Regions from separate parts of the Paenibacillus sp. Marseille-Q9583 genome, predicted to be linked through region 4. Evidence: predicted binding sites of a transcription regulator. Region 4 holds the regulator's gene; each other region holds the start of a gene.
The links. The regulator Rex, encoded in region 4, represses fermentation and respiration genes when NADH is low (regulators of the CRP and FNR family bind a similar motif). The targets are predictions, from matches to a motif close to TTGTGAAATATTTCACAA.
Positions count from the first base shown of each region.

Region 1: pflB (formate C-acetyltransferase) is a predicted target of Rex. The motif match lies at 2,425-2,442, and genes of this name have one in related genera.
Region 2: ACWNM1_RS02670 (flavocytochrome c) is a predicted target of Rex. The motif match lies at 4,285-4,302, and genes of this name have one in related genera.
Region 3: ACWNM1_RS16760 (cytochrome ubiquinol oxidase subunit I) is a predicted target of Rex. The motif match lies at 1,773-1,790, and genes of this name have one in related genera.

Region 1 covers NZ_CDRJTB010000127.1:265-5,964, reverse strand. Annotated here, with positions in the region: gene adhE (bifunctional acetaldehyde-CoA/alcohol dehydrogenase) at 1-2,279, shown strand, start outside; gene pflB (formate C-acetyltransferase) at 2,532-4,793, shown strand; gene pflA (pyruvate formate-lyase-activating protein) at 5,009-5,700, shown strand, end outside.
Region 2 covers NZ_CDRJTB010000003.1:6,616-15,308, forward strand. Annotated here, with positions in the region: gene ACWNM1_RS02655 (hypothetical protein) at 94-255, shown strand; gene ACWNM1_RS02660 (DinB family protein) at 331-846, shown strand; gene ACWNM1_RS02665 (helix-turn-helix transcriptional regulator) at 1,049-1,972, shown strand; gene ACWNM1_RS02670 (flavocytochrome c) at 2,393-4,183, opposite strand; gene ACWNM1_RS02675 (histidine kinase) at 4,408-6,042, shown strand; gene ACWNM1_RS02680 (response regulator transcription factor) at 6,011-6,799, shown strand; gene ACWNM1_RS02685 (DUF4855 domain-containing protein) at 7,202-8,693, shown strand, end outside.
Region 3 covers NZ_CDRJTB010000034.1:51,720-60,412, forward strand. Annotated here, with positions in the region: gene ACWNM1_RS16745 (S1C family serine protease) at 1-737, shown strand, start outside; gene ACWNM1_RS16750 (cold-shock protein) at 1,157-1,357, shown strand; gene ACWNM1_RS16755 (cold-shock protein) at 1,450-1,680, shown strand; gene ACWNM1_RS16760 (cytochrome ubiquinol oxidase subunit I) at 1,904-3,298, shown strand; gene cydB (cytochrome d ubiquinol oxidase subunit II) at 3,295-4,311, shown strand; gene cydD (thiol reductant ABC exporter subunit CydD) at 4,311-6,077, shown strand; gene cydC (thiol reductant ABC exporter subunit CydC) at 6,074-7,825, shown strand; gene ACWNM1_RS16780 (CxxH/CxxC protein) at 8,055-8,222, shown strand; gene ACWNM1_RS16785 (MFS transporter) at 8,325-8,693, opposite strand, start outside.
Region 4 covers NZ_CDRJTB010000018.1:1,062-9,754, reverse strand. Annotated here, with positions in the region: gene ACWNM1_RS10870 (biotin--[acetyl-CoA-carboxylase] ligase) at 1-653, shown strand, start outside; gene panB (3-methyl-2-oxobutanoate hydroxymethyltransferase) at 990-1,856, shown strand; gene panC (pantoate--beta-alanine ligase) at 1,858-2,748, shown strand; gene panD (aspartate 1-decarboxylase) at 2,741-3,124, shown strand; gene ACWNM1_RS10850 (tetratricopeptide repeat protein) at 3,236-3,877, shown strand; gene dinG (ATP-dependent DNA helicase DinG) at 4,014-6,875, shown strand; gene ACWNM1_RS10840 (redox-sensing transcriptional repressor Rex) at 7,007-7,660, shown strand; gene ACWNM1_RS10835 (amidohydrolase) at 7,647-8,693, shown strand, end outside.

The DNA of each region.
Region 1 (5,700 bases), on a different contig from region 4:
TCGGAATTGTTATGGGTATCACACCGGTAACCAACCCTACATCCACCACGATGTTTAAAGCGTTGATTTCGATTAAGACACGGAACCCTATTATATTCGGTTTCCACCCATCTGCGCAAGAGTGTAGTGCAGCTGCTGCAAAAATTCTTCATGATGCTGCCGTGAAAGCTGGCGCTCCTGAGAACTGTATCCAATGGATTGAAATGCCAACAATGGACAAGACAAACGCATTGATGAACAACCCAGACGTTGCTCTTATCTTGGCAACTGGTGGTTCTGCAATGGTAAAAGCAGCTTATAGCTGTGGTAAACCAGCACTTGGCGTAGGCCCTGGTAACGTACCTGCTTTCATTGAAAAGAGCGCGGATATTGATCAAGCCGTAACGGACATCATTCTTTCTAAAACATTTGATAATGGTATGATCTGTGCTTCCGAGCAAGCTGTTATTATCGAAGAACCAATCTTTGATCAAGTGAAGAAAAAAATGATTGCTAATGGCTGCTACTTTGTGAATAAAGAAGAAGCTGCCAAACTGACTAGTGGAGCAATGAACGTAGATAAATGTGCGGTTAACCCAGCAATCGTAGGTCAATCCGCAGTGAAAATTGCTGAAATGTGTGGCATTCAAGTCCCTGCCGGCACAAAGATTCTGGTAGCAGAACTTGAAGGTGTAGGCACTAAATATCCACTGTCCGCTGAAAAATTAAGTCCGGTTCTTGCTTGCTACAAAGTTAAGAATGCAGATCAAGGTATCGAACGCGCAGCGCAAATTGTTGAATTTGGTGGTATGGGACATAGCTCGGCTATCCACTCCAACAACGAAGAAGTAATTATGAAGTTCTCTAACCGTCTGCAAACAGGACGTATTCTCGTTAACTCGCCTTCCACACATGGTGCGATCGGCGATATCTATAACACTAATATCCCTTCGTTGACTCTGGGCTGCGGATCTTATGGACGTAACTCCGTGTCGCAAAACGTTACAGCAATCAATTTGATCAACGTGAAAAGGGTGAATCGTCGTACCGTGAATATGCAATGGTTTAAAGTACCTGACAAGATCTATTTCGAAAAAGGCGCTACTCAGTACCTGACCAAAATGCCTGATATCACACGTGTCGCAATTATCACTGACCCAATGATGGTTAAGCTTGGATATGTTGAAAGAGTTGAACATTACCTGCGTCAACGTCAAACTCCTGTAGCTATCGAAGTGTTCTCTGAAGTTGAACCAGATCCATCGACAACTACAGTTGAAAAAGGTACTGCAATGATGAACAGATTCCAACCGGACTGCATTATCGCACTTGGCGGGGGCTCTCCAATGGATGCTGCAAAAGGAATGTGGTTATTCTATGAACATCCAGACGCAGACTTTAATGGTCTGAAACAAAAATTCATGGATATCCGTAAACGGGTATACAAATTCCCTAAACTTGGTAACAAAGCTAAGTTTGTAGCGATTCCAACAACTTCGGGTACAGGTTCGGAAGTAACATCTTTCGCAGTTATTACCGATAAAACAACTGAACAGCACACTAAATATCCTTTGGCTGACTACGAGTTAACTCCAGATGTGGCTATCATTGATCCAGAGTTCGTATACAGCTTGCCAAAAACTGCTGTTGCTGATACAGGTATGGACGTATTGACACATGCTATCGAAGCTTATGTATCTGTTATGGCGAGTGATTATACTGATGGTCTAGCTATTAAAGCGATCCAACTGGTATTCCAATACCTTGAAAAATCGGCGCTGGAAGGCGACAGAGTAGCACGTGAGAAAATGCATAACGCATCAACACTTGCTGGTATGGCCTTTGCCAATGCATTCTTGGGTATTAACCACAGTTTGGCGCATAAATGGGGCGGACAGTACCACACTGCTCACGGTCGTACTAACGCGATCCTTATGCCACACGTTATCCGCTACAATGCTAAAAAACCTACGAAGTTCGCTTCGTTCCCTAAATATTCGCACTTCGTAGCTGATGAGCGTTATGCTGAAATTGCCCGTATTCTGGGATTGCCAGCTCGCACAACTGAAGAAGGTGTAACTAGCCTGATCAATGCAATTCGCGATATGAATAAAAAATTGGGCATCGAAGAATCGTTCCAACAACTAGGCTTTGATCCTAAGGACTTCGAATCCCGCGTAGATTACTTGGCTGACCGTGCGTTCGAAGATCAATGTACAACTGCCAATCCTAAGCTGCCACTTGTATCTGAGCTTGCTGATGTATACCGTAATGCGTTCTACGGAAGATTTGATAATTAATAAGTGGTTAAATAGAGAATAGGATAGTTGTGGACTTAGATAAAGGTGACAAATATCACTCGAAAGGTGATATTTGTCACAGTGTTTTTATAGAAAATAAACTAGAATGTTTATATAAACAACGGTCCCACATATGAAATGTTGATTGTGAAATTTGGAACAACCACATCTTTTGGGGATCACGAGACACGGGATCAACCTTCAAGCCCGCGATCTCTACAAATATAATAAATATAGATGGAGGGATTTAGCATGTCGGTGATTGAAAAAGAAGTAAATGAAGTGAAATCCGGTTGGAGAAGTTTTACAAAAGGTAAATGGTCCAAGAAAGTTGACGTTAACAACTTTATCGCTAGTAACATTAAGCCTTATGAAGGTAACGAAGAGTTCCTCGTAGGTCCTACTAGTAACACAACTGAACTGTGGAAGATTATTTCCCAACTGAGCAAGGAAGAAAGAGAAAGAGGCGGCGTATGGGATGTTTCCCTTGATACTGTCTCCACAATCACTTCACATGCTCCAGGCTACATTGACAAGGACAAGGAACAAATTGTAGGCGTGCAGACTGACGCTCCTTTCAGACGTTCCATCCAGCCATTCGGCGGGATCAAGATGATGGTTGATGCTACGAAGGCTTATGGCTTCGAACTTCCACAAAACATCGTTGATATGTTCACGAACATTCGCAAAACGCATAACCAAGGCGTATTTGATGCATATACACCAGACATGAGAGCAGTGCGTAAATCTGGCGTTATCACAGGTCTTCCTGATGCTTACGGCCGTGGACGTATTATCGGCGACTACCGCCGCATTGCTCTGTACGGTATTGATTTCTTGATTAAAGACAAAAAGCAACAACTAGCTGAGCTTGAAGTTGATTCCATGACAGAAGAAGTAATTCGTTTACGTGAAGAACTGTCCGAGCAAATTCGTGCACTGGGCGAATTGAAAGAAATGGCAGCTGCTCACGGCATGGATATTTCCAAGCCAGCGATGAACTTCAAAGAAGCTACTCAATGGGTATACTTTGGATATCTGGCAGCAGTTAAAGAACAAAATGGTGCAGCGATGTCCCTGGGACGTGTTTCTTCCTTCCTAGACATTTATGCAGAACGCGATATTGAAGAAGGTACTTTGACTGAAGAACAAGTACAAGAAATTGTCGATCATTTCGTAATGAAACTGCGTATCGTAAAATTCTTGCGTACACCTGACTATAATGACCTTTTCTCTGGAGACCCTACTTGGGTAACTGAATCCATCGGAGGTATGGCTGAAGATGGAACCACTCGTGTTACCAAGAACAGCTTCCGTTTCCTGAACACCCTGTACAACTTGGGTCCAGCTCCGGAACCAAACTTAACTGTACTTTGGTCCGAAAGATTGCCTGAAGGCTTCAAAAAATATTGTGCTAAGGTTTCTATCGAAACAAGTGCAATTCAGTATGAAAATGACGATCTAATGCGTCCATACTGGGGTGAAGATTATGCGATTGCATGCTGCGTATCTCCAATGCGTATCGGTAAACAAATGCAGTTCTTCGGCGCTCGTGCCAACCTGGCAAAAGCTTTGCTGTATGCTATTAATGGTGGTAAAGACGAAAAATCCGGAGCACAAGTTGGACCGGAATTCCCAGCTATCACTTCTGAATATCTAGATTATGACGAAGTAATGAAACGCTTCAAACCGATGATGGAGTGGTTGGCTAAGACTTATGTTAACACTTTGAACATCATTCACTATATGCATGACAAATATTCTTACGAACGTATCGAAATGGCATTGCATGATCGCGACATTCTGCGTACAATGGCTTGCGGTATCGCTGGTCTGTCCGTTGCAGCTGACTCACTGAGTGCTATTAAATACGCGAAGGTTAAACCAATCCGTAATGAACAAGGTATTGCAATTGACTTCGAAACTGAAGGCGAATTCCCTTGCTACGGTAACAATGACGATGCTGTAGACAACATCGCAGTAGAATTGGTTGAAACCTTCATGTCTATGATCCGTAAACACAAAACATATCGTGATGCTGTGCCGACTCAATCGGTATTGACCATTACTTCGAATGTAGTGTACGGTAAGAAGACAGGTACAACACCTGACGGACGTAAAAAAGGTGAACCATTCGCACCAGGTGCTAACCCAATGCACGGACGCGACAAGAAAGGTGCTCTGGCTTCACTGAACTCTGTAGCCAAATTGCCTTACTCCGATGCACAAGATGGTATCTCCAATACGTTCTCTATCGTACCTAAGGCACTGGGTAAAGATGATGAATCCTGTAAGTCTAACCTGGTACACATGATGGACGGATACTTCCATAATAACGCTCAGCATTTGAACGTTAACGTATTTAACCGTGAACAGCTGATGGACGCTATGGATCACCCTGAGAACTATCCACAATTGACTATCCGCGTATCCGGTTATGCAGTTAACTTCATCAAGTTGACTCGCGAACAACAAATGGACGTAATTAACCGTACTTTCCACGGTTCAATGTAATTTGTTTATATTTATAAAGATCTTTCATTGAGATATGCTCTAAAATATTTGCAAGGAATTACCGCTCTTGTTTCAAGGGCGGTAATATCTTGTTCAAGAATCATTAAAATTTTAAATTTTACGGTCGCGATTAAGGAGAACACAGTCTTATGGGCAGGGATTCTTCTTCGTGAAAGATGGACTGTTAGTCAGTCCTGGAGAAAGGATGACATCCTATGATTAAAGGTCGCATACACTCCTTGGAAACCTTTGGAACCGTTGACGGACCTGGTATTCGATTTGTCTTATTTATGCAAGGGTGCTTGCTGAAATGCCAGTATTGCCATAACCCTGATACTTGGGCTTTAGATGAAGGTAAGGAAATGACTCTAGAAGAAGTGCTTTCGGAGATCGAGCCATATTTAAACTACTATCGTTCATCCGGTGGTGGGTTAACTGTATCCGGCGGAGAACCAACTTTGCAGGCGCAATTTGTAAAACAGTTATTTACGGAAGTTAAGAAGCGTTGGAATCTGCACACCACATTAGATAGTAATGGTTATAACGAAGGTGACAAGATTAATGACTTATTGGATGTTACGGACTTGGTGATGCTCGATTTGAAGCATATTGATGAAGAAGCACACATTAAGTTAACCGGTAAATCTAATGATCGGACTTTGAAGCTTGCACGTTGGCTCTCAGATCATAACCGTAAGATGTGGATTAGACATGTATATGTTCCAGGCATTCATGACCGTGAAGAGGACCTTATCAATCTAGGTCGTTATATTGGAACCTTAAATGGCGTTGAGAAATTTGAAATCTTACCTTATCATCAAATGGGTATCTATAAATGGGAAATGCTCGGCAAGGCTTATGAATTGGATGGAGTGCCATCCCCTACGGATGAAGAAGTTCAGCGGGC
Region 2 (8,693 bases), on a different contig from region 4:
TCAATAGTTAACGACTGCTCTATTGGTAACTTGGGTTAAGGTTAGCATTCATGTAAAAGCTAATTCCGAAGTAGTGAACAAGAGTCAAGTGATGTGGAATCGGTCATATTAATGGTTCGAAATGGAGATGTGATCGTTTGCTCTACCGAGAAGCGGGCGAGCGGGCCTGGAAGCCTTTACAATGGCCACAAACTGGACCGGAATATAGATCGCTTTGACAAGGCCGACCGTTTGGTTCGAGTCGAAACCATTTAGTTTGCCGATCCGGACGGGCATGCTTGGGAAACTGCACAGGTTCTGTAAAGGATCGGGAGTAAAGAGGAGGGCTGGATGTTGAACAATTCTTTGGCTATTATCAAGCAATACAAACAGAATCTGGATAGATATTCGATAGAGCAGTTGCGATATAAATGCGAGGAAGACGTATGGTCGGTTGGGCAAATGTATATCCATGTTATCGAGGTGGCGGAAGAGTACATCGGGCATATTGAAACATGCGCTAAGGCGACACATGAAGAGCTCGAAGGCAAGACAGAACCTGGAATGAAGGCTCTTACCGCAAAAGAATGGCCCGATATCCGAGTGAAACTTGAGGCGTCGCTCAACGCGACACGCAACCCTGAAAGCAAGGATGAAATTATAGCCGGATTGGATCAGGTGCTGGAGAAGCTGGCCTATATGGAGGGGCGCTCAAATGAGGCGAACCCGGCTTGCAAGGTGCAGCATGGTTGGTTTGGTTGGCTAAATGCGCGCGAATGGTTTGAGATGGTTGGTATGCACAGCAGGCATCATTTGCGCCAAAAGGCGAGATTGGATGAGAAGCTGGTGGAGGCAGGCCTACGATAAAATCGCAATGCTACGTACTTAAGTTATGTAGAGTCGGTGCATAACTACCCTCTCTGGAGATTTCCAATCGGGACAATTCTACCGGCAGTTGAATAAAGCGCATGTGACAATTCAACCAACGCTTGATAGGATTGCGTTTGCGGAAATGCTATGCTGTTTTTGACAGTGCGCACTGTACATTTTGCTTTATTGGAGGTATACAATGCTCGACTTGCGTAAAATTGGAGCTTATATTTCGAAGCTTCGCAAAGACCAGGATTTGACCCAATTGGAACTTGCCGATCATCTGAATGTAAGTCATCAAGCGGTATCGAAATGGGAACGGGGCGACTCGCTGCCGGATATCGGAACGCTACCGCAGTTTGCGAGGTTATTCGGCAAAACGGTTGACGACATTTTAAACGCAGGAGATAACGTAGAAAATCGGGAGCACCCGCACCTAGGAACGATCGTTGAGGAGATCGCAGAGAGCAGGCCGGAACAAGTTGCAGAGATGGTCAATACCGGAGAGGCGGGGGTGGAGGAGCTTGTAGAAGTAGCGCCGTTTGTAAAAGCAAGCGCTCTGCATAAGGTTACAGAACGATTAGACAGCAGCGTCCTTAATTTAGAAGTGATCATGCGGCTCGCTCCGTTCCTTGGGACAGGTACATTGGATGAACTCGTTCGTCAGGCAGAAGAAGGCGAAATGGTGTGGAATACCATCACCGGACTCGCTCCGTTCGTCAGCAGCGACACATTAAGCCGACTGGTAGATAAATCGGTTGACGGTTCCTTAGAAGTGCACAATCTTGTTGGAATTGCCCCATTTCTTGGAAGACAACATGTAGATCGTTTGGTACAGCAAGCAGAAGAGGGCAGCTTGAGCTGGGATTCCGTTCAAGGGCTGGCCCCCTTTATTAGCAGAGAAACGTTAAGCCGCTTGGTAGACCGGGTTGCAGACGGCACTATCGATGCGGATCAGATCATAGGTCTCGCACCTTTTCTGGACAGGGAAAATCTCGAGAAGTTGATTGGTGGAGTCGAAGCTGAACATTTTAGCCCAGATCTGCTGGCAAGCCTTGCTCCTTTCGTCGATCAAGGGACATTGAGCAGAATGATGACAAGCTTATTAAATAAAGTAAAGTAGACAAGTATCTCGGAGATTGGTGATGTATAGATTGTCTTCGATCCTCAAAGCTACCGGCTTGAAATTCGGTAGCTTTTTGTTTAGACGTTCGGATCATTGTGAACCAGCGTTACACAGAAACCTCAGAATGGCGAACAAGTCAACAACAGAATAAAAAAGTGTTTCAATTGTATTTCAATTATTTTAGTAGCACACATTGTGGATAGTCCTGATTTCGACCCCATATTCCCTGATATAGGTGATCGTCTTGGTATATTTCTGTTCTGAAACTTTTGTTCACAGTGCTTATTTTCTTCATGACGATGATCCGAATACATAAATAAACCGCCCTGTTCGCAATGTTGCTGACAGGGCGGTTTGCTATGTCTTAGAGGGCAGCTTGAAAGTTATCAGTCAACCTCACTCTACACAAACATTAAATTATTCTGCTACAACTTGTTTGCCTGCAATTCGGCCGAAGGTGAAGATATCAGCGATGGCATTACCGCCAAGACGGTTTGCACCATGAATGACCCCTGTTACTTCACCTGCAGCAAACAGCCCAGGGATGGCTTCGCCTTTTTCATTCAATACGCGAGTCTTCTCGTCGATCACCAAGCCGCCCATTGTATGGTGAACGGATGGTACAGCTTTTTCGATGTAGTAAGGACCTTTTTCAAGAGATTTCAATCCACCGCGATGTTTGAAATCAAGGTCTTTACCTGTTTTCGCATAATCATTTACTTTATTAATCGTTTCTTTCAAAGTGTTCACGTCAATTTTGAAGAAATCAGCCGCCTCTTCAATCGTATCGGCTTTAAAGAGCAAGCCTTGTTTAACGAGTTGATCGTATTCGTCTTGATGAACTTCGATCGTTTTACCGATATCCTCAATGCCTTGATTCCATAATTGATACGTATATCCGCCCGTTTGGGCAAGAATTGCTTTAGAAATAACGTCACGACGTTCTAATTCCTCAACGAAGCGCTTGCCTTCTTGGTTAATCAGGATGGCACCATCGAAGCGGGAGTCTGCAACCAGGGAAATAACACCTGTCTCAGGGTTACAGATTGGATACGTTTGAATATTCTCCATGTTTGTCAGCTTGGCGCCAATCGTTTCTGCCATAACGATACCGTCACCTGTAGATCCTGGTGTATCGGTAGACATATATTTTTCATCCATTTTAGGATTATATTTTTTACGCATCTCTACATTGGATCCAAAACCACCGGTAGCGATGATGACGCCTTTGTTTGCATGGAATGTGATCTTGTCGCCAGTACCCGAAGTCGCAGTTACACCTGTTACTTTGCCGCTTTCGTCCTTCAGCAAGGTTTCGGCTTTCATATTCGTTTTGATCGTGATTTGATCAGCGTCTGTTTTGGCTTTTAACTTAGTAATCAATTCAACACCTGTATGACCTACAGGAATCAACGCACGTTTTCTGGAATGGCCTCCAAATTGGAACAGATGATCAGGTAAGAACTCTACCTTGATATCATCGCGCAGCCATTCGGCAGATGATAGAGCATTGTCGGCAAGAATACGAACCATCTTTGGATCCCCGAGGTTGTCTCCGCCTTTCATCGTATCATTATAGAACAATTCAGTCGTGTCATCTGTGATGCCTAGAGCACGTTCAACCCAGTTGTCAGGCGCATTCATCTCACCACCGGAGATCAATGTGTTGCCGCCAACAGCTGGCATTTTCTCGAGCAGAACTACATTTGCTCCAGCGCTCTTCGCTTCGATAGCCGCACTAAAGCCAGCACCCCCGGCACCGATGACGACAACATCATAGGTTTGCTCGGCTTCTTCTTTGTCTTTGCTTTTACTGACTGCAGCGCCAGCGACAAGGGTAAGTCCAGATTTCGTAATTGCATCTTGAATGGCTTCGAGATATCCTTTGCTTGTAACCGTAGATCCGCTAACGGCATCAACTTTTGCGCTGTTAGTTGCCATGACATCTTGCTTGAGCTGCGTATAAACAGGTTCTGCAAGTACTTCATTTTCCTTATGCTCTGTTACTTTAATGTCAGTGATCTTGTTATCTAATAAGGAAACTTGTACTTTAATATCACCATGTTTACCTTGCCCAACCCCTTCAAAGACTTGAACTCCGTTTGCATCTGCAGCGGGTGCTGCATCTTTACCGCCGCAGGCAGCAAGCGTGAACATAAGACTGAGGACTAGTAGAATAGATAACAGCTTTTTCGTGTGAGTACGCATAATATCTCCTTCATTCTGTTGTGAATTGGTTACATACACTAGGGAGAGAAAGATTTGCTAGGCAAATCCTTTGTCTCTAGCCTAGACATGAATGTTATTTCATGTGAAAATATGCACAAGACCTATTATAGATTTAGTACAGCATTATGTATTTGCACAGATTAGCGTTTTTTTGTCTTTTTCGGGCATGTAAGAAACGGATATTGTGAAGGGCTATGATTACAATGAGATCAATTCACTTAAAAATTACGTTAATTGCAGGAAGCTGCTTCTTGCTGCTGTTCATTGCATTACTTGTAACAATATATTTGGAGATGAACCATACGGTTGTCCCTTTGAATAAGAACTTAACGCAGCAAGTGGTTAATGCACGCAGCGACCAGATCGATTATTGGTTTAATCAGCGCATCGGTGAGATAGACATGCTTGCTTCTCTAGCTTCGGACCATCAGTGGACACGAGATGAATTGCTGCAAGAGATTGATAAGTTCGAGGCGAAGAAGCAAGTAGAGTACGAATCCATACGCGTGGTGGATATTCACGGAAATTCCTGGTCAGCAAGGGACAAGCCTTTTTCGATACTAAACCGACCCTACTATCGAAAACTGCTGAATTCAGATTCCAATTATGTGGTGAGCAATCCGATCGTATCCAAAGCGAATGCAGCCGAAATCGTCGTCATTCTCTATCGCGTGAATCCATCAGTGAATGATGAGGTAGCTTATATTGCCGCAGCCGTCTCCGTTAAGAAGATGAAGGAGATTGCTCAAGATGTAATGCTATATGACCAGTCAGGCCAGCTTATCATCGATTGCAGAGAGCTGGGGGAAGGAGATGGAGCGGAGGATGCAGCAGATAAGAAGAACATGAGTGTATTTGAGGCTCCAATTCAAAATGTGGAAGGCTGGAAGCTCGTACTCGAAGTACCGAATTCAAGTCTATCGCTAGCGGTGATCAAAACACAGCGGACTGCATTGCTGGTAGGCGTTCTTATCGGTAGTGCGTTTATCGTCTTTCTGATGCTGCTTGCTTCTTCCATTATTCGTCCAATTCAGTCGCTTCGCCAGGTAATGGAAAATGTGCAGAACGGCAACCAAACCATACGAGCAGATGTTACGCGCTCGGATGAGATCGGCGATCTTGGGCGAAGCTTCAATGACATGCTTGTTCAATTATACGCTGTGGAGCAGGACAGAAAGGAGATGGAACTCAGACTGATTCATGAGCAGATCAAGCCGCACTTTTTATACAACACATTGGATACGATCCAGTGGATGGCAACGGAACATGGAGCAGATAATGTGGTGGAGATGGTGGAAGCGCTTAGCGCGTATTTCCGAGTAGGGCTTGGCACAGGCAGTCCCTACATTCTGCTTGATCAGGAGTTGTACCATGTCGAGAGTTATCTTCATATTCAAGGCGTGCGATATGAGGAGATTCTGGACTACGAGCTTCGATATGATGAAAAGCTTGCTCAGTGCCAAGTCGTTCGCTTCATGCTGCAGCCTTTGGTGGAAAATGCGATTTATCACGGGATTAAGCCACTTGGGGATCAAAAGTGCAAAATTTCGATTACAGCATATAAACAGGTCGATTATTTGGTCATTAAGGTTGAAAATAATGGGGTTATGATTCCTGAAGAGAAGCTTGAACAGATGAATCAAGCCCTTCTTGATGATAAATATGATCGTTCTGCCACGGGCTTTGGGCTATACAGTGTAAACCATCGCATTCGACTAGCTTACGGGGTGCCATATGGCCTTGTAGTGAAGAACGAAGATGGCATTACCGTTATGGTCATTCGAATACCTTTGGAAGGGGAGTGGAATGAAGATGTGGAAGATTGTCATCGTCGATGATGAAACGATCATTCGCAAAGGCTTGCGACAATACATTGAGGAGAGTTCGTATCTTTTTGAAGTTGCAGGAGAAGCGAAAAGTGCAAACGAAGCATTGAATATGGTGGAGGAAGCCCCACCACATGTATGTCTTGTGGACATCAACATGCCGAATATGAATGGGCTCGATCTGATAAATATATTGCGCGAACGCTGTCCGTCGGTTCTGGTTGTCATCATCAGCGGCTACGATAACTTTGAATATGCGCGTCAAGCCGTGCAACTGCAAGCATTCGATTATGTATTGAAACCTGTGCCGAAGAGTGATCTGAACAAGCTGCTTCATCGGATCGATGAGCATCTTCAGGCAAAATATCCTTTGCATTCACATGAAAGCAGGGTGGATAAGGAGCTGGGGCTTCCCGGGTATACAGGGGATGGAACAGTGCTTATCCAAAAAGTGACCGAGTATATTGACAGTCATTATCAGGATCCGGAGCTGTCTATTACTCGAGTAGCAGCGCTATTTCATATCAACCAAACCTATCTTAGCAAGCGTATGAAGCAAGAAATCGGTGCTTCATTCCTTGACTATGTCACCGAGCTTCGGATATCGAAGGCGAAGGAGATTCTGGATGACGTAATGCCGAATATCAAAATCGGGGATCTGGCCGTGAAGGTAGGGTATAAGAGCCAGTACTATTTTAGTCGTGTGTTCAAAAATAGAGTCGGCTCAAGCCCCTTAGAGTACAAAAAGCATCCGTTCGGTTATGGATAGGGCATCAAGTTAGTAGAACGCCGCAGCAATTAGGCGCCACCATATATAAACACGACGCAACCTCGAGAGGGTTGCGTTTTTTATTTGGAGGATTGCTTAGAGGACATTGCTAGAAAATAGGTAGGACCTAAGGAGGTAAGCGCTATCTTTATACCTATAAAAACGCGACGTGAAGGCCTTCATGTCAACAAGTGTATACCCGATGTCATTAATTATCTATTTGAAAGAAGGGCCACTTTTCATAATGTTACTATAAGGACATTGACATATGTTATAAGCTTCTATGGCGTGTCGGAATCTCGGAAGGGAGGAAAGAGCATCGAGGTAAGCTGAAATGGAAGCGCATACCATTTAGGAGATTGATGTTTCTTGACTCAAGAATCAGAAGGGAGTTCGTACGATATGAAGAGGAGTAGAAAATGGGTAGCTCTCGTCATGGTTGCGATCATGATCGTAACGATGATGCCGATCGCGCAAGCGGAAGAGGCGCTGCCGCCTACACAGACAGAGGAACAGACACCAGCGAACCCGCCGGGCGAAGCCGATCCGGTCGAGGTGACGAATCCATCAGACCTACCCGGAGCGGGTACGGAGGGTGTTATTGCGTCAGTGTATGGGGCGGTATATCACAATCTTGCAGCGGGCTTATCTTATGAGTGGTCGCAAGAGCCGGAAGCTTCAAATCCGGATGAAGGCAACAAACTTACGGATGGTATATATGGGGCAAGCAATAGATCCGACGTAGCATGGGTTGGACATCATTTGGGTAAGACACGCGAAGTTGTGTTTGATTTGGGGGCGAAGAAATCACTCACGGGTATTAAAGCCAATTTCCTCGAAGATTGGCCAACGAACAATGTACTCGTGCCACTCACGGTATCGATGTACGTCTCCGATGACAAGGTGAACTGGGGACTGCTCAAAGACAATGCCACGCAGAAGCTGTGGAATGATGGTAAATACACGGAGACCTATGTGTGGGATGGCAGCAAGGACGGTATTAAAGCGATCGGCCCAGATGAGAGAATCGCGTATGCTCGGTACGTGAAAGTAACATTCACAATGCATACGCGTGCAATGACCTTCGTGGATGAGATTGAAATCCTCGGTGAAGAGGGCAAAGTTGCCGGAGCTGTAACTGTTCCAACGCATACGCCGAAATTCTTGGCGGCAGGCGAAGCGACAGCGGGTATAGAGCATCTTGGACTTTTGTATAACGGGCAATATGCGAATGACTTAGGCATCTGGACGAAAGAACGGATCATTCCGAACATTAGTTATGTCGATAAGGACGGCAAGATTAAGGATCGACTCTTCGACGGCGTCCTGTATCTTGGCATTAACTCTCCAAATCCAGGTCGTGATTTCGGCGGGCGGGCTTATCTGGAAGATTGGCAATGGTATCTGGATAAGACCTATGCGGTAGGCGGTGATATGGATGCGTTAAACGCAGCGGCTAAGGAAGTATCCGATGCGCTGAACGAGTCTGGCGTGAAGGAAAAGGTTGTCCTCATGATTCCGGATCCAGGTGAATCGATCACTAATTTCGGAGCTATTGAACAAGGTGGAGAATCGCTGAACTTCAATGATTCCGTTGGCAAAGAGAAAGCCCTTGCGAACCGTGAAAAAGCAGTTCAATGGTGGCTGCAGCAAGTCAAATCGAGATGGGAAGCAAAAGGTTATGCTAACCTCGAGCTTGTAGGTATGTACTGGTTCGAAGAGCAAATCAGCACAAGCCAATCCGGACCGGATCTGATCCGTTCGGTGAGCAGCACCCTGCATGACATGCAAATTAGCGGCAAGGACCTGAAGTTCTTCTGGATTCCGCATTTCTTCGCTTATAAAGCGTTCATGTGGAAGGATGTCGGCTTCGATGCGGTGACGATCCAACCGA
Region 3 (8,693 bases), on a different contig from region 4:
CGGATAAAGTGAGTGACATTGCGGTACTTTCTATTGATGCCAAGGGTATCAATACAATCGCAGAGCTCGGGGATTCCTCGAAGCTTCGTCTAGGTGAAACGGTCATTGCCATCGGAAACCCGTTGGGACTTGGTGACACATTGACTTCAGGTATTGTCAGCTATACTGAACGGAAGGTTCCCGTATCCTTGAATCAGGACGGCGTATATGATTGGGAGCAAGAGGTCATTCAGACCGATGCGGCAATTAATGAAGGCAATAGCGGCGGGGCGCTTGTGGATCTGGATGGTAAAGTCATCGGTATTAACACGATGAAAATCTCCGATGCAGGTGTAGAAGGGCTGGGTTTTGCTATTCCAGCTAACCATGTGATAGATACCGCTAATGAACTGGCTGAGAAAGGGCGGATTGCCCGTTCCTACTTAGGCGTATATTCGGTAGATTTAAACAATCCTTACATTCCTCTCGCAGAGGACCAACGCAAGGAACTGAACCTACCGAACAATGTTAAGGATGGGGTTGTCGTTCTGGATGCTGTTGGACCTGCACAGGAAGCGGGAATACAGTTTAATGATGTAATTACGAAATTTAATGATGAACCTATTACATCCACGCTTTCTCTTCGCAAGTATTTATATAATCAGACGAAGATTGGTGAGGATCTGAAGATTACCTATTATCGAAATGGGAAAGTCAATCAGACCACAGTAAAACTTCTTGAAAAACCAGAGGAATAATATGCTGGAAGTCGGCATATAATGATATAGCAGTAATGACAAGTAGAGCGGACTACCCCTTCGGTTGAGAAGGTAGAGCTTCCTGAAATAGCGATGCTCTGTATCGCTATCGGGGATCTATTTCTTCTAAAGTTTTGATAAATATGGCAATTATAAGCTGATTTAATCAATTTTGGGCTGACTGGCAACCCTTACATTGGAAGGTAATACTTATTAGGGTAGAAACGGATATATACGGATGCCAGCTTGCCTTTGCTAATCAGGTGTGGTAATATGATATCAATCATACATTTAGTCCCTAATTTTCGCATTGAAAAGGGCTGTTATATTCGGTAATACAACCTTTTTCAATGTGTGAATTTTTTCTTTGTTTGAAGATAAAAAGAACATATTAATTTAAATTTGTGGAGGTAACACACATGCAAACAGGTACAGTTAAATGGTTCAACGCAGAAAAAGGATTCGGATTTATCGAAGTTGAAGGCGGAAGCGACGTATTCGTTCACTTCAGCGCAATCACTGGCGACGGCTTCAAAACTTTGGACGAAGGCCAACGCGTTGAATTCAACGTTGTTCAAGGCAACCGTGGACCACAAGCCGAAAACGTTGTAAAACTGTAATAATAGAAGAAACCGTCCCAGCTTGTGAAAGTTGGGACGGTCTTTTTATATCTAGTTAGTCACTATTGACTTACAGGATGGGAGGAACGGCAATGAACTACCGGAAGAAACCTTTGGAAGAAATACCGGAAGAAAATACCGCGATTTGGGCGTGTACCAATGATGGATGCAACGGATGGATGAGGGATAATTTCGCATTTGAACATGCGCCTTCTTGCCGTCTATGTGACTCTCCAATGGTTCGCAGCACGAAGATGCTACCACAATTGCTTAATTCGAATGGCGATCTCAAATCGCTGAAGAAGGGTATTTCCATTACCTAACCAATGTCTTTATGAGTCAAGCTTGTTATAGAGCAGTGAACAACTTCAAGACGGTCAAACCGTCTTATTTTTTTTGCTTTTTTTAAGGTAAATTGTGATTTTTGTCACAAATCATTTGAATTTCACCGTTAAAATCACCCCTTTGTGTGACATTTATCACAAAATGACGTCTAAATTTTTGACACAATATAATTAACGAAAAGGGGAGAAGGAAGGGAAAAATATGGATACAGTAATGCTGTCGCGTATACAATTTGCGTCGACGACAATATTCCACTATTTCTTTGTACCGGTATCAATCGGACTAGCGCTCTTGATTGCGATCATGGAGACCATGTACGTTAGAAAAGGCAATGAAGAGTACAAAAGAATGGCACAGTTCTGGGGAAAGCTGTTTCTCATCAACTTTGCAGTAGGGGTAGTTACAGGTATTTTGCAGGAATTTCAGTTCGGGATGAACTGGTCTGATTATTCACGTTTTGTGGGTGATGTCTTCGGGGCTCCGCTTGCAGTTGAAGCATTGGCAGCCTTTTTTCTGGAGTCTACTTTTATTGGCATCTGGATATTCGGCTGGGACAAAGTGTCCAAAAGAGTGCACTTGTTATCCATCTGGCTGGTAGCTTTCGGTACGATGTTATCCGCTTTCTGGATTCTAGCAGCGAACTCTTTTATGCAGCATCCTGTAGGATTTGAGATAAGTAATGGACGGGCAGAAATGAATGATTTCTTCGCGCTCATTACGAACGGACAATTGCTGGTTGAATTCCCGCACACGGTTCTTGCTGCGTATGCAACAGGCGCCTTCCTCGTAACGGGTATTAGTGCGTATAAGATATTGAAGAAACAAGATGTATCTTTCTTTAAGAAATCTTTTCAAATTGCAGCAATCGTAGGTATTATTTCTTCTATTGGTGTAGCTGTGGCAGGCCATGCGCAAGCACAGTATTTGGTTGAGACTCAACCTATGAAGATGGCGGCTTCCGAAGGACTGTGGGGTAAGAGTGGTGACCCGGCACCTTGGACCGTATGGGCAAATATTGATCCTGAGAAGCAAGAAAGTACTGGGGAATTTCAAATTCCGTATATGCTGAGCTTCCTTTCATACAGTAAATTTTCCGGTGAAGTTAAAGGTATGCTTGAGCTGCAAGCTGAGTATGAGCAAACCTATGGCCCCGGTGACTATATCCCGCCTGTACGTACGACATTCTGGAGTTTCCGGATCATGGTTCTAGCAGGAACATTGATGATTGTACTGGGTATGTACGCAATGTATTTAATGTGGCGCAAAAAGATGGACCGTCCAAACACTTGGTTTATGCGGTTTATGTTATGGGGACTATTGCTTCCTCCAATCGCGAATACAGCGGGTTGGGTTATGACCGAATTCGGGCGTCAGCCATGGACGGTATTCGGACTGATGACAACGGAAGACAGCGTGTCGCCTAATATTACGAGTGGTCAGGTTCTATTCTCTGTTATTTCTTTTACAGCGATTTACGCCATTCTCGGATTAGTTCTAATTGGTTTGTTTATGAAAGTGATTAAAAAAGGTCCTTATGCGATGGATAACGATCACGGGGATTCGCATGATCCATATAACGAGGAGGGCGCCCAATGATGTCTCTTAATGAATTGTGGTTTGTGCTCATTGCAGTTCTGTTTATAGGGTTCTTCTTCCTGGAGGGTTTCGATTTCGGCGTAGGGATGGAAACACAAATTCTCGCTAAGAATGATACAGAGCGCCGGATTCTGATTAACTCGATCGGACCCTTCTGGGATGGAAATGAGGTATGGCTAATCACAGCCGCGGGTGCAATGTTTGCGGCTTTCCCTGAGTGGTATGCAACATTATTTAGTGGATTTTACATTCCCTTTGTCTTTGCTTTATTAGCTTTGATTGCACGTGGTGTTGCTTTTGAATTTAGAGGTAAACGGGATTCCGTAGCTTGGAAAAAAACTTGGGATGTGTGTATCTTTTTCGGCAGCTTCCTCCCACCGTTCCTCCTTGCTGTGGTGTTCGCCAGCTTCATCAAAGGTTTGCCGATTGATGGGGATATGCAAATGTACGCAAGTTTTACAGATATCGTAAATGTGTATACCGTAGTAGCTGGTGTGACTGTTGTCCTTCTTTGTTTGGTACATGGTCTAATGTTCACAACGTTGCGTACAGTGGGAGATCTACAGGCTCGCGCTCGAAAAATGGCGCAAAGATTGCTTTTGCCACTTGGGGCCTTATTGCTTGCTTTCGTGGTAATGACTTATTATATGACTGATATTTTCGAACAACGTGGTTTAGTTCTTATGATTATAGTAGCGCTGGGAATTATCGCGTTCATATTATCGGGTTATTTCATGACGAAGAAGAAGGATGGCTATGCTTTTGGTATGACAGGAGCGGTAATAGCATTGTCCGTAACTTCTATCTTTGTAGGATTGTTCCCACGTGTTATGATTAGTTCAATCGATCAAGCCTTTAATTTGACCATCACCAATGCGGCCTCGGGACATTACTCTTTAAAGGTAATGACGATTGTGGCACTGACCATCCTTCCATTCGTATTGGGATATCAAATTTGGAGTTACTTTGTCTTTCATAAACGCGTTCATGAGAAGGAGCATCTTGAATACTAATGGATAAAAATTTGCTTGGGTATAAAGGAGTTAAGCCGGTCTTTCTGATCGTTGGCCTCCTTACCCTGGTGCAAAGCATGTCCATACTTCTGCTGGCCAAATGGCTGGCAGAAGTCATCTCTGCGCTATTTGCGGGAGAACCTCTGAAGGAACAATGGGCTACTTCGCTATTGTTCCTTCTTGCATTTCTAGTGCGCCATGCTTGCGCCATGCTGATGAGCCGTATCTCTTACCGCTTTGCGGAAGCAACGGGCAGCAATATGCGGAGGGAAATGATGGATAAGCTCTTCCAGCTTGGACCCAGAATGGTGGGCGGGCGTGGAACCGGGGATCTTGTCACACTAGTGTTGGAAGGCGTAACAAAGTTCCGCACATATTTAGAAGCGATTATCCCTAGAATGGTAGGGATGTCAATTACACCGATTTTGGTGCTTATTTATATCTACAAGATGGATACCGCGAGTGGGATAATTCTAACGATCACCATGCCGATTATTATTGTTTTTATGATCTTGATCGGGATGACGGCTCGCAAGCAGATGGACCGTCAGCTGAAATCTTATCGCACCTTATCTAATCATTTCGTAGACTCCCTCCGTGGGCTAGAAACGCTGAAATTTCTGGGCCGCAGTCGTAGTCATAGCACGAGTATTGCCACCGTCAGCGATCGATACCGCTCGGCGACGATGCGTACACTGCGAGTAGCCTTTTTGTCTTCGTTCGCGCTGGACTTCTTTACGATGTTATCCGTTGCTTCGGTAGCGGTAAGTCTTGGCCTGCGTCTGGTCAACGATCAGATGACCCTTGTTACGGGTTTAACTATTCTGATCTTGGCACCGGAATATTTTTTGCCTGTACGATTGGTAGGTTCGGATTTCCATGCTACTCTCGATGGGAAGGAAGCCGCTGAGGCAATGAAGAGCATTATAGATCAGGATGAAGTGAAGGCTGAAGTAGTAGGTTCTAATGGTGACCAAGCATTGAAATCAGCATCGAAAACACCAGAAGAGATATTCACTTGGCATAAAAATAGCGTACTTACAGTAAATGATGTCAGTGTGAAATACGAGGAAGCTGGTCTTTCTTCACTGGAAGCGGTGAACCTGCAATTTAAAGGAGCAAGCAAAATTGGGATTATCGGAGAGAGTGGGGCCGGTAAATCTACGTTAGTGGATATACTAGGGGGCTTTTTGCACCCTACTTCAGGAAGTATCACGGTTAACGGTACAACGGTTAGCGCATTAACGGATGAGGCTTGGCGAAAGCAGACCTCGTATATCCCGCAGCGCCCTTATATTTTTAGTGGTACATTGGCTGATAATATTCGCTTCTATTACCCTGAGGCTTCTATAGAAGCTGTGGCTGCAGCTGTGAAAGCTACCGGATTATCAGAGCTGGCGGCAACCCTTCCGAATGGCTTGGATGAGATGATCGGCGGGGGAGGTCGTTCGTTCAGTGGCGGGCAGGAGCAGCGGGTTGCGCTGGCTCGAGCTTTACTCAGCAGTCGTCCGATCATGTTATTGGATGAGCCGACGGCACATCTGGATATTGAGACGGAATATGAGCTGAAGGAGACGATGGTGCCTCTTTTTGAAGGAAAGCTGGTCTTTCTGGCTACACATCGCCTGCACTGGATGCTTGATATGGACATTATTGTAGTAATGAAACAAGGAAAAGTCGCAGAAATCGGTACCCATCAGGAGTTGCTTACCCGCAAGGGTGCGTATTATGAGTTGATTGGGTCGCAATTGGAGGGAATCCATTGAAACGTGAAGGATGGTTTGCTCCGTATGTATCGTCGTATTTTTGGCGTTTTGTGCTGATTATCGTGCTTGGGGCGTTGACGATTTTTACAGCCTCATCATTAATGTATACTTCAGGATTTTTGATCTCAAAAGCGTCTACACCTGTCGAAAATATTCTAATGATCTATGTACCAATTGTAGGTGTGCGTACGTTCGGAACGAGTCGGGCTGTCATTCATTATGTAGAACGTTTAGTTGGGCATGACACGATTTTACGGATTCTATCTAAGATGCGTGTGCGTCTGTACAATATTTTGGAACCTCAAGCCTTGTTCCTGTCGTCACGCTTCCGCACTGGGGATATTCTCGGGATGCTTGCGGATGACATTGAATATTTGCAAAATGTATATCTGCGCACCGTGTTTCCAAGCATTATTGCTTTGCTGATTTATGGAGCAGCTGTGATTGCACTGGGTACTTTTGATATCGCCTTTGCGCTATTGATGGCTCTGTATATATTAGTGTTAGTAGTGGTGTTGCCGTTCTTATCTCTATTGTTCACACAGAAGCGCCAACGTGAAGTGAAAGTAGAGCGTAATCGTCTCTATCAAAAGCTGACTGACGCCGTACTTGGTATGGGTGACTGGGTCATTAGTGGACGACAAAGCCAGTTCGTAGATACTTATGAAGCAGATGAGAGAAAAGTAGCCCAAACCGATGCAGCGCTGCGCAGCTGGGCACGTCTTCGTACTTTCATTGGGCAAGCGGTAATTGGGATTGGCGTGCTTTCTATGCTGTATTGGGCCGCTGGAGAGTTTGCAGATGGTGCTATTGCGGGTACATTGATTGCGGCGTTCGTATTGGTTGTTTTTCCTGTAGCAGATGTCTTTCTGCCAGTGTCTGAAGCGGTGGAGAAAATCCCGCAGTACCGTAACTCCTTGGAGCGATTGTCTGGTGTAAATGGAGCTGAGCAGAACATCGTGTCTGAAAAAGCAACTGTAGTCGATGCTCTGCCTCAGGCGATGAAGAGTGCTCACATCAAGCTCGAAAATGTAGGTTACCACTATGGTTCAGAGGCTAACTGGTCGGTTCGCGATCTCAGCCTCGATATTCCACAAGGTAAAAAGATTGCGATCATCGGCCGAAGTGGTGCGGGTAAATCGACGTTATTAAAGGCTATTCAAGGTGTTATTGAACCTTCTGACGGCTCGGCTACGATTAATGGAATCGCTGCAGATGCCTATGGCGAGCATATTCCTTCTATTATAGCGGTGCTTAATCAGAGCCCACACTTATTCGACACTACGGTAGCCAACAATATTCGTATGGGTGATCCGAAGGCTTCCGAGCAAGACATTAAAGAGGCTGGCGCCTTAGCCAAAATGGATACGTTGATCTCCTCGTTGCCAGATGGATATGATACCTTTGTCCGTGAAGCAGGTCAACGATTCTCTGGTGGAGAGCGTCAGCGGATAGCGTTAGCTCGTATTTTGCTGCAAAATACACCTGTTGTCATACTCGACGAACCGACTGTAGGGTTGGACCCGCGGACGGAACGTGATCTTTTGAAGACAATGCTCGAAGCCATGAAGGGTAAGTCACTAATTTGGGTAACGCATCATTTGGTCGGTGCGGAGCAGATGGATGAAGTGATTTTTATGGAAAACGGCTCGGTAGAAATGCGTGGAACCCATGCAGAGCTGATGAAAAAAGAACCACGTTACCGCAGATTATATGAGCTGGATCGTCCGGTGGAGTTTTTAGGGTAGGATGGAGAGTTTAAAATAATATTTATAGATAATAGAGAGAGAGAAGTGATGAGATTCCTTTTGCCCTTCGGGGTGGGAGGAATCTTTTTTTGGTGAAGGGCAAGAATATAGACAATGGATGAACAGATCGCTGGAATGGATAGATAGGAGTTCCATTTTCGTGGGAAGTATGGTAGAACAATAGAAGGAGTATTAGGCCGTAGCGGCACAGAAAGGGATGCTTGGTTGAATGTATGTAGTATGTAAAGAACATGTGGAATTAGCTATTGATTTGTTTGTGGACGAGTATGAAGATGCACCAGATGTAGTAGATTTGAAGGAAACGGAATTCTCTGACTGGGACCCGCCGGCAAAGTGCACCCAATGTGAGAAGAACGCTGAATATTTGGTGGTCTAAAGGGCCGTTAAGACTTATAAAAAAACACCTTGCAGTCCCAAAATGGGCTTCAAGGTGTTTTTGCGTGGAATAATTATAGGTGCGTGCATTGGAGGATTAGTTTTATGCATCTGCTGCATCTGCCATATTGGTCAGGGAGCTACCTCGGTTGTTCTTGCGGTAGACAATGGCTGAGATGATGGCAAGCATTGCTGCAATAGAGAGTCCCCAGTAGATGTTTGAGTAAGCGGCCCGGAGCGGCAGCCCACGCTGCCATTCCAATGCACTTGCGGCCATAGCTACGCTGAAGGCGCCGCTAAAGAATTGCAGTAGCTGGAACAGCCCCATCCCGGAGCCGATTTGTGAGGAAGGCAGAATCCGTGAGATTTCATTGGATACACTACTGGACAATGTAGTGAAGGCAAGACTCATAATCATATAGATGAGCATGACGGCAATCCAGGATCGTCCCGCAAAAACAGCGAACAGGAC
Region 4 (8,693 bases):
CAACCGTAATCGCTGAAGAACAGACCGGTGCTAGAGGGCGAATGGGTAGGAAATGGTTTTCTCCTCGTGGCAAAGGCATTTGGATGAGTATTGTATTGCGTCCGAATTTACCTTTGTTACAGACTCCTAAGTTAACACTGCTTGCTGGGGTTGCTGTCTGTAAGGCAATTCGCCGTGTAACCGGAGTAGACGCCGGGATTAAATGGCCAAATGATTTGCTTGCAGGCGGTCGAAAGATATGTGGAATTTTGCTCGAGTCTTCGCTAAGAGAAGGAGAGCTTCATTATTGCATCGCCGGGATTGGAATTTCTGCGAACTTGACTGAAGACGATTATCCTGATCACCTGAAGGAAGTAGCGACTTCTCTTCGGATTCAGCGGGGCGGTGTCCCTATTGACCGTTCGGAGCTGGTAAGAGCTGTATTGAATGAGTTAGAGCTGCATTACAATCTATACATGGAACAAGGTTTTAAACCTATCAAAGAGCTGTGGGAGTCGATGTCAGTTACTTTGGGTCGCCAAATCGCTCTGAATAGCCCTCAGGGACGCACTGAAAGCGTTGTGGTAGGTTTGGATGAGTTAGGTGGACTAATCCTTAAAAACAGCGCAGGAGAGATTTCTAGCGTATGCTCAGGTGAAATCGAGCTTTTATAAATCTTTTTTTATATGACAGGGTGTCATCCCCTGTCATATTTTTTTCGTGTATTTCCGAGTCCTTTTTGTTATACTATGGTGCAGAGGCGGTATCGTTTTGCGAACTGTACTCTTGATCTGATGAACTTATAATGGTTTTATTATTGGAATCACCTTCATAACTGCGTTAGACGGTTACGTTGGATTCTGCTCTGAGCCGTAAGGACCGAGACAGAAGGGACGATCGCGAGTGACTCTTTTTTGCCCTTCGGACCTTTTTAGCAAATCGTTGCTAAAAGGTTTTTTTGTTGCGATTTTTACGGGGATGTAATTTCAAAAAGGAGGACGAAGAGAGAAATGGCAAACAAACAAGCACTTAATATTGTGAAAATGAAAAAAATGAAAGCAGATGGTGAGCGGTTAAGCATGCTGACTGCTTATGATTACCCATCTGCTCTACTTGCTGAAGAAGCCGGTATCGATCTTATTCTGGTGGGTGACTCCCTGGGGAATGTGGTACTTGGATATGATACAACTTTACCTGTTACGATTGACGATATGGTCTACCACACTCGTTCGGTAACTCGGGGCGCACAAAAAACATTCATTGTGGCAGATATGCCATTTATGACCTACCACGGAAGTATAGATGAAACCTTGCGGGGTGTGCGCAGACTGATGCAGGAAGGGCGGGCTCATGCCGTCAAAATGGAAGGCGGGCTCGAAATTTGTGAGACTGTTACTGCGGTTGTAGCTGCGGGAGTTCCTGTGCTGGGGCATATTGGACTTACACCACAATCGGTAAATATGATTGGTGGCTACCGCATTCAAGGTAAGGACGCCAAAGATGCAAAACGTCTGATGAATGAAGCTAAGGCCCTTGAAGCGGCAGGTGCTTTTGCAGTGGTACTGGAGCTGGTGACAGAAGAAGTAGCACAAGCGATTTCTGAGGCACTGAGCATTCCGACCATTGGAATTGGTGCAGGCCGTTATTGCGACGGTCAGGTATTGGTTTTCCATGATTTGCTACGTTATGCCTCACCCTACCGTGAGAAACGTTTTGTCAAAACCTACGCGGATGTGGGTAATGTAATTCGTGAGGGTATCAGCCAATATGTACAAGAAGTGAAGGACCGTTCGTTCCCAGATGAAGGCCATGTTTTTAAGGCGGATGAAACCGTTCTGGAATCTTTATACGGCGGCGCCGGAAAGGATGGGGAATAAAATGAGAGTCGTCAGAAGCGTTAAGCAGCTGCGCGAGGCCTTGGAATATATGAGACAAGGTGGGCATACCCCGATTGGGTTTGTTCCAACCATGGGATACCTGCATGAAGGACATGCCAGTCTGCTTCGGCGGGCAGGAGAAATGAGCAACACGGTCGTCATGAGCATATTTGTGAACCCGCTGCAGTTCGGACCGAATGAGGATTTTGATTCCTATCCGCGCGATGAAGAGCGTGATTTGGAGCTTGCGGAACGCGAAGGTGTCGATATTGTATTTATCCCCAGTGTGGAAGAAATGTATCCACAGCCTACCCGGACTACTGTCTCGGTATCAGAGCTTACCACTCGACTTTGTGGGGCTTCGCGTCCAGGGCATTTTAATGGCGTAACAACAGTTGTTAATAAACTATTCAATATCGTGCAGCCAGATTATGCTTTCTTCGGGCTAAAGGATGCTCAGCAAGTAGCTGTGCTCCGCAGAATGGTATCTGATTTGAATATGAATATTGAAATTGTACCTTGCCCTATCGTTCGTGAAGGAGATGGACTTGCACTTAGCTCGCGTAACGTATTCTTATCTCCAGAGGAACGTTCTCAAGCACTGGTGTTATCTCGTTCCTTACGTGAAGCACGTCAGTCCATTGAAGAAGGAAAAGTAACAACCGTTGCTGAAGTGCGGCAATTGTTGACCTCGGTTATTTCCAGCTCTCCTTTGGCGGTCATTGATTATGCGGAAATACTGACTTTCCCTAATCTGGAAGGCTTAGAGAACGAAGTTTTATTAACGGATGTAAATGGGGAAATTATTATAGCGCTTGCCGTGAAGTTTGGCAGAACGCGCTTAATTGACAATAATGTATTTATTCCAAAGGAGGTTGCCGCTCTTGTTTAGACATATGATGAAATCCAAAATTCACCGCGCGACGGTGACAGAAGCGAATTTGAATTATGTGGGAAGTATTACCATTGATGAGAACTTAATGGAAGCGGCAGATATTCTTGAGAATGAAAAAGTGCAGATCGTGGACAACAATAATGGTTCACGGTTAGAAACTTATGTTATTCCAGGGCCCCGCGGCAGTGGTGTGATCTGCCTAAATGGTGCAGCTGCGCGTCTTGTTCAACCGGGAGATACAGTAATTATTATTTCGTATGCGATGCTGTCTTCGGAAGAACTGGAATCGCATAAGCCAACGGTGGTATTCGTGGATGAGAACAACAGACCAGTGAAGCTGGCTGATCATGAATTGCATGCTACAATCGCTTAAATTATGGACTTACGCCATGTAATGAATGGCAGGGATGAAAGACCCCGTTCTCGCAGAAAATGAAGTCAGGCAAGCTGAACTGATTTCATCTTCAGTAAGGGGGGATAGCCCATGTTTCAACATTTGTTTGCTGAAATGAACAAGGTGCTTCAGGAGATCGTTACAGATTACCCTACAGCGGAGGGTGCCCGCCGGAATGAGCTTTTATGCAATTATAATATGCTGCATCGACTTAGTGATAAAGTGATGGATGAATGGCTGGCCTTTGCAGAGAAGCTAAGTCACTTTCGTGAAAGTGTAGATTTTACGACGGTGGTTGAAGAGGAAGTGCCAGAGCAGGAAGCACCCGAGCTGTGCATGGATACTTTTGTTAGAGGTCAAGGGTATTATAAGCTGCTGATGTATGGGAAATGTATTGAACAGTTTAAGGAAGTTATTGTGCAATATCCGGATAGCTTGGCTGCTCGATTATATTTAGCCATCTCTTACCTGCAGGAAGGGGAGGGGGAAGCTGCTTGGAGCCATCTGAACCATATGCTCGGTTTGATACGGGAAACCAAGCTGAAGGCAATGGTTTATAACGCTTTAGGTTGCATCAGGGCCTCTCAAGAACGGTTCAATGAAGCGCAAGAGCTGTTTGGCCTTTCTTTGCAACTTGACCCGGCACTTCCTGAACCAACCGTTAATTTGGAGGTTTGCCGCCGCCGGGGAGGTAAGCTTCATTTCGGAAATCAGCTTGTTTCATTATTGTAAATTATTACGTTTACGGTTTATTATTCCGTATTTTCATTCAAGCGATGCATCCCCTGAACCAGTGGTGTGCATCGCCTTTTTTCGCAACTTCTGTTATGCTGATTAAGAGTCTCAATTGAAAGGGAATAGAATTATAATGAAATTTGCCGTGCTTGATTTTGAAACAACGGGAACCCAATCCGTGGGTGAAATTATCCAGGTTGGCCTTGCAATTATAGAAGAAGACCGGTCCATCTCCCGGGTATATGGTTCCTACGTCAAGCCCGGAACACCGATACCTCCTTTTATAACTGGTCTAACGGGGATTACCGACGATGATGTAAAGGATGCACCTGAGCTGGATGAGATGATGATGGAGCTTGTCCCACTCTTGGATGATGTTGTGCTTGTAGGGCATAATGTCGCATTCGACTTCCATTTTTTGCAAAATGCTTTAGACCGGTGTGGGTATTTACCATTTCAAGGGCGGATTTTAGATACGATTGATTTTCTGAAAATCTGCTTTCCTTCCCTCACATCCTATCAACTAGGATCAGTTAGTGCACATTTTGGAGTGACGCATGATCGTCCGCATCAGGCAGACAGTGATGCACTCGCAACTGCTCTTGTATTGCTGAAATGTCTAGAGGAGCTCTACGATTTGCCTCTGCTGACGATTCAGAGACTCTGTGAGCTGTTTACGGAAGAGGATAGTGATCTGGGTTGGTATTTTGATGGTCTGCTGCGTGAACGGGAAGCGGAGACGCTTCAGCCCGAAGGTGATCTGACCTTCTATCGTCAATTAGCGCTTGCTGTAGGAGACTGGAACGAATTAGCTCCACCTCGAGACGAGCATGCTGAGAATCCACTACACAATTTATCTTTTACAGATTATATGGATGAAGTAACGAAACGACTTAAAGAAACTTTGCCACAGTATGAAAGCCGGGAAGCTCAGGATATTATGATCAATGAGGTGATGACGGCACTTGCCGAAGACAAGCATCTATTGATCGAAGCGGGGACAGGAACCGGTAAATCCCTTGGTTATTTATTGCCTGCCATTTACCAAAGCGTACGCACTAATGAAAAAGTCATGGTCAGCACTCATACTATTAATCTGCAGGATCAATTGCGTGAGCGTGATATTCCATTGTTAACACAGGTAGTTCCTTTTCCATTTAAAGCTGCAATTTTTAAGGGCAGAGGGCATTATTTGTGTCTTCGTAAGTTCGAACATAAAATTAATAAAAAAGACTTTATAAGTCCGAGGGAAGATGCGCTTACTGCGGCTCAGATGATCGTTTGGCTGACACAAAGTGAATCAGGAGATGACGAAGAGCTCAATCTAAGTGGACGTGGCGGAGATTTTTGGGAGACGGTGGCAAGCGATACCGATTCTTGTCTGGGTCGCTCGTGTCCTTGGTTCCGTAAGTGTTATTATCATCGGGCTAAGCATGAAGCTGGTATTGCAGACGTGGTCATTACGAACCACTCTAAGCTTTTCGCAGATGTTAAGGCTGGGCATCAACTACTTCCGGCTTATGAACATCTTGTAATAGATGAGGCCCATCATCTGGAGGACGTCGCTGGCAAGCATTTAGGCATGCATATGAAGCATTTCACGGTGGCACATACACTATCGCGTCTTTATAAGGATAGTCGAAATGGCCAGCTTCCTACACTTCGCCAAATGCTTCAGTCATCAGGCAGTGAGGAAGCTTCTGAATGGAGCGGAGTGATCGATAGAATCTATCCGGACCTGCTTACCGTAAAAGAAACCTGGGATCTGCTTAGTGATAAACTATTCAGCCTCTTGCCGGAACGTAGCGATGCAGCGGCGGGAGAAGCTGGCCAGTTAGTTATGCGGCTACTTCCTACCCGTAAACCGAAAGAATGGGATGAATTGGTTGCTTTAGAGAATACTATGAATCTGACATTAAGCGAAATTATCCGTAAAGGTGATAAAATGCTTAATGAGATGCGAGATCAAGAAGGTCAATCCTCCTCAGATAGTCTAGTTACCGATATTAGCGGCTTATTTAAGGATTTAGCTTCTATACGTGAGCAAGTACGGTTTTTTATGGGATTAAATGATGAGAATGTAGTATATTGGCTGGAGGCGAATGGAAATTATCGCAGTAAATCGCTACAGCTGTATGCCGTTCCTGTTGATGTTAGTACTCAGCTTAAGGAGCTGTTTTTCGACAAGAAGAAAAGTATCGTACTGACTTCGGCGACACTCTCTGTCGATAAATCTTTCCAGTTTATGATTGATAATCTCGGACTTAATGAAGCTGCGGAAGAGGGGCGTCTGATGACATCACTCCTGCCTTCTCCCTTTAAATATCGGGAGCAGGCGCTGTTAGTTATTCCGCGGGATTTCCCTAGTGTGAAGGGTAGTGTAGGCGATGCCCGATTTGTCGATACACTCGTACAGTCACTAGCAGAAGCAGCTATTACAACACGTGGGCGGATGCTTGTCCTGTTTACTTCTTACAAGATGCTACGCCAGGTTTATGATCCTCTGAAAGAGGCTCTAGCCTCACAAGAGATCACGGTGTTAGGTCAAGGCGTGGAGGGGGGCAGCCGTAGCAAGCTGATCCGCCGTTTTCAGGACAGTGCAGCTTCTGTACTGTTAGGAACAAGCAGCTTTTGGGAGGGTGTAGATATTCCAGGTGAAGCATTAACATGCTTGGCCATCGTGAGGCTCCCATTTCAACCGCCAAACCACCCCCTAGCGGAAGCGAAGTCTGAGTTATTACAAGCCCAGAAAAAGAATCCGTTCATGAAGTTGTCTGTTCCTCAGGCGGTTATTCGCTTCAAGCAAGGATTTGGGAGGCTGGTACGGACAGCGCAAGATCGGGGTATTGTTATTGTGTATGACACAAGGGTGATCGAATCTCACTATGGGAAGTATTTCCTCTATTCGTTGCCTGGCCCGAAAATGGAGCATATGCTTACGGATCAAATGGTTCCTCGTATAGCGGAGTGGTTGGAAGACGGAGGCGTTTCTTGAAAAAAACGTCATCGATCTTATTAATCACTCTACAAGGAAGGGCGGTATAAGAATACCGCTCTTCCTTGAGACGAGGTGCAGATATTTCGATAGGAATTGAACAGAATATCACTTAAATTAGGAGGTAAATTATGAAATCGGATAAAATATCAGAAGCCGTTGTTCGCAGACTTCCTGTGTACTTGCGTTTCTTGAATGATCTCCAGAAACGTGAAATATTAACCGTTTCCTCACAAGAACTAGGACAAAAACTTGATTTGAATCCTGCTCAAATTCGTAAAGATTTAGCTTATTTTGGAGACTTTGGTAGAAAAGGTATCGGGTATGACGTAACTTATCTTATTGAAAAAATCCGTCATATTCTGAAGCTGGATCAACAATTGAATGTGGCTTTAGTAGGAGCCGGTAACCTTGGACATGCATTATCGAATTACAATGCTTATCTGAAAGATACTATGAAGATTACCGCTATATTTGACTCCTATGCACCTAAGGTAGGGCGGAAAATCAACTCTCTTACCGTTCAACCGATGGAGGAGCTTGGTCAGACGGTTCGTGAGCAAGGTATTCGAATTGGGATAATTACTGTGCCTGATTCAGAAGCGCAGAATGTAGCAGATATTCTCATTGAGTCTGGTATTGAGGCGATTTTGAATTTTGCACCAGTGATTCTAAAAACACCATCGAATATCCGGGTTCATGCTGCCGATTTTACAACGGATTTGCAAAGCCTTGCTTATTATTTGAAAGACGGAAAGGAAGAAACCGGAAATGAAGAGCAGTAAAACGATAATTAAGGGCGGGCGTTTTCTTATTCCGGGAACGGATGAGCCGGTTCTGAATGGATATATGACTATTGAAGATGATTTGATCACTTACATAGGAAAAAAAGAGCCTTTAATGGAAGATGATGTGCAAGTTGTTGATGGCAGTCGTCTGCTGTTTATGCCAGGTCTGGTAAATACACATGGCCATGCCGCAATGTCATTGCTTCGTGGTTATGGAGATGATTTAGCACTTCAGGTGTGGCTTCAAGAGAAGATGTGGCCGATGGAAGCGAAGTTCACTGGAGAAGATGTATACTGGGGAACCTCCTTGTCGGTACTGGAAATGCTAAAAGGTGGTACTACAACCTTCTTGGATATGTACGATCATATGGACCGAGTAGCAGAGGTAGTCGAATTATCAGGCATCCGTTCCGTACTGATGAGAGGCGTAATTGGCTTATGTCCAGAGGAAGTACAAAATCACAAGCTTGCGGAAGCGATTTCTTTTGCACGAAATTGGCATGGTAAGGCTGATGGTAGAATTACGACGATGATCTCGCCACACGCCCCATATACTTGCCCACCGGACTTCTTTGTTAAGTTTGTACAAGCGGCACATGATTTGGATTTACCGATGCATACCCATATGTCCGAGACCAAACGCGAAGTGGAGCAGAATGTGGTGGATTACGGACTTCGGCCTGTAGCGCATTTAGAGAAGCTTGGAATGTTCACACGTCCGTCTATTGTTGCACATGGCGTTCATTTGAATGATGAAGAGATCGAGATACTGGCTCGTCATGATGTAGGCGTGTCTCATAACCCAGGAAGTAATCTGAAACTGGCTAGTGGAGTGGCTCGGGTTACGGATCTTCTAAAGGCTGGTGTGAAGGTGTCACTGGGTACAGATGGTGCGGCAAGCAATAATAACCTGGATATGTTTGAAGAGATGCGTCTTGCAGCCCTCATTCATAAAGGTGTAAGTGGTGATCCGACGGCTGTCCCAGCTCCGGAAGCGCTGCGTATAGCTACAGAGTATGGCGCAAAGTCT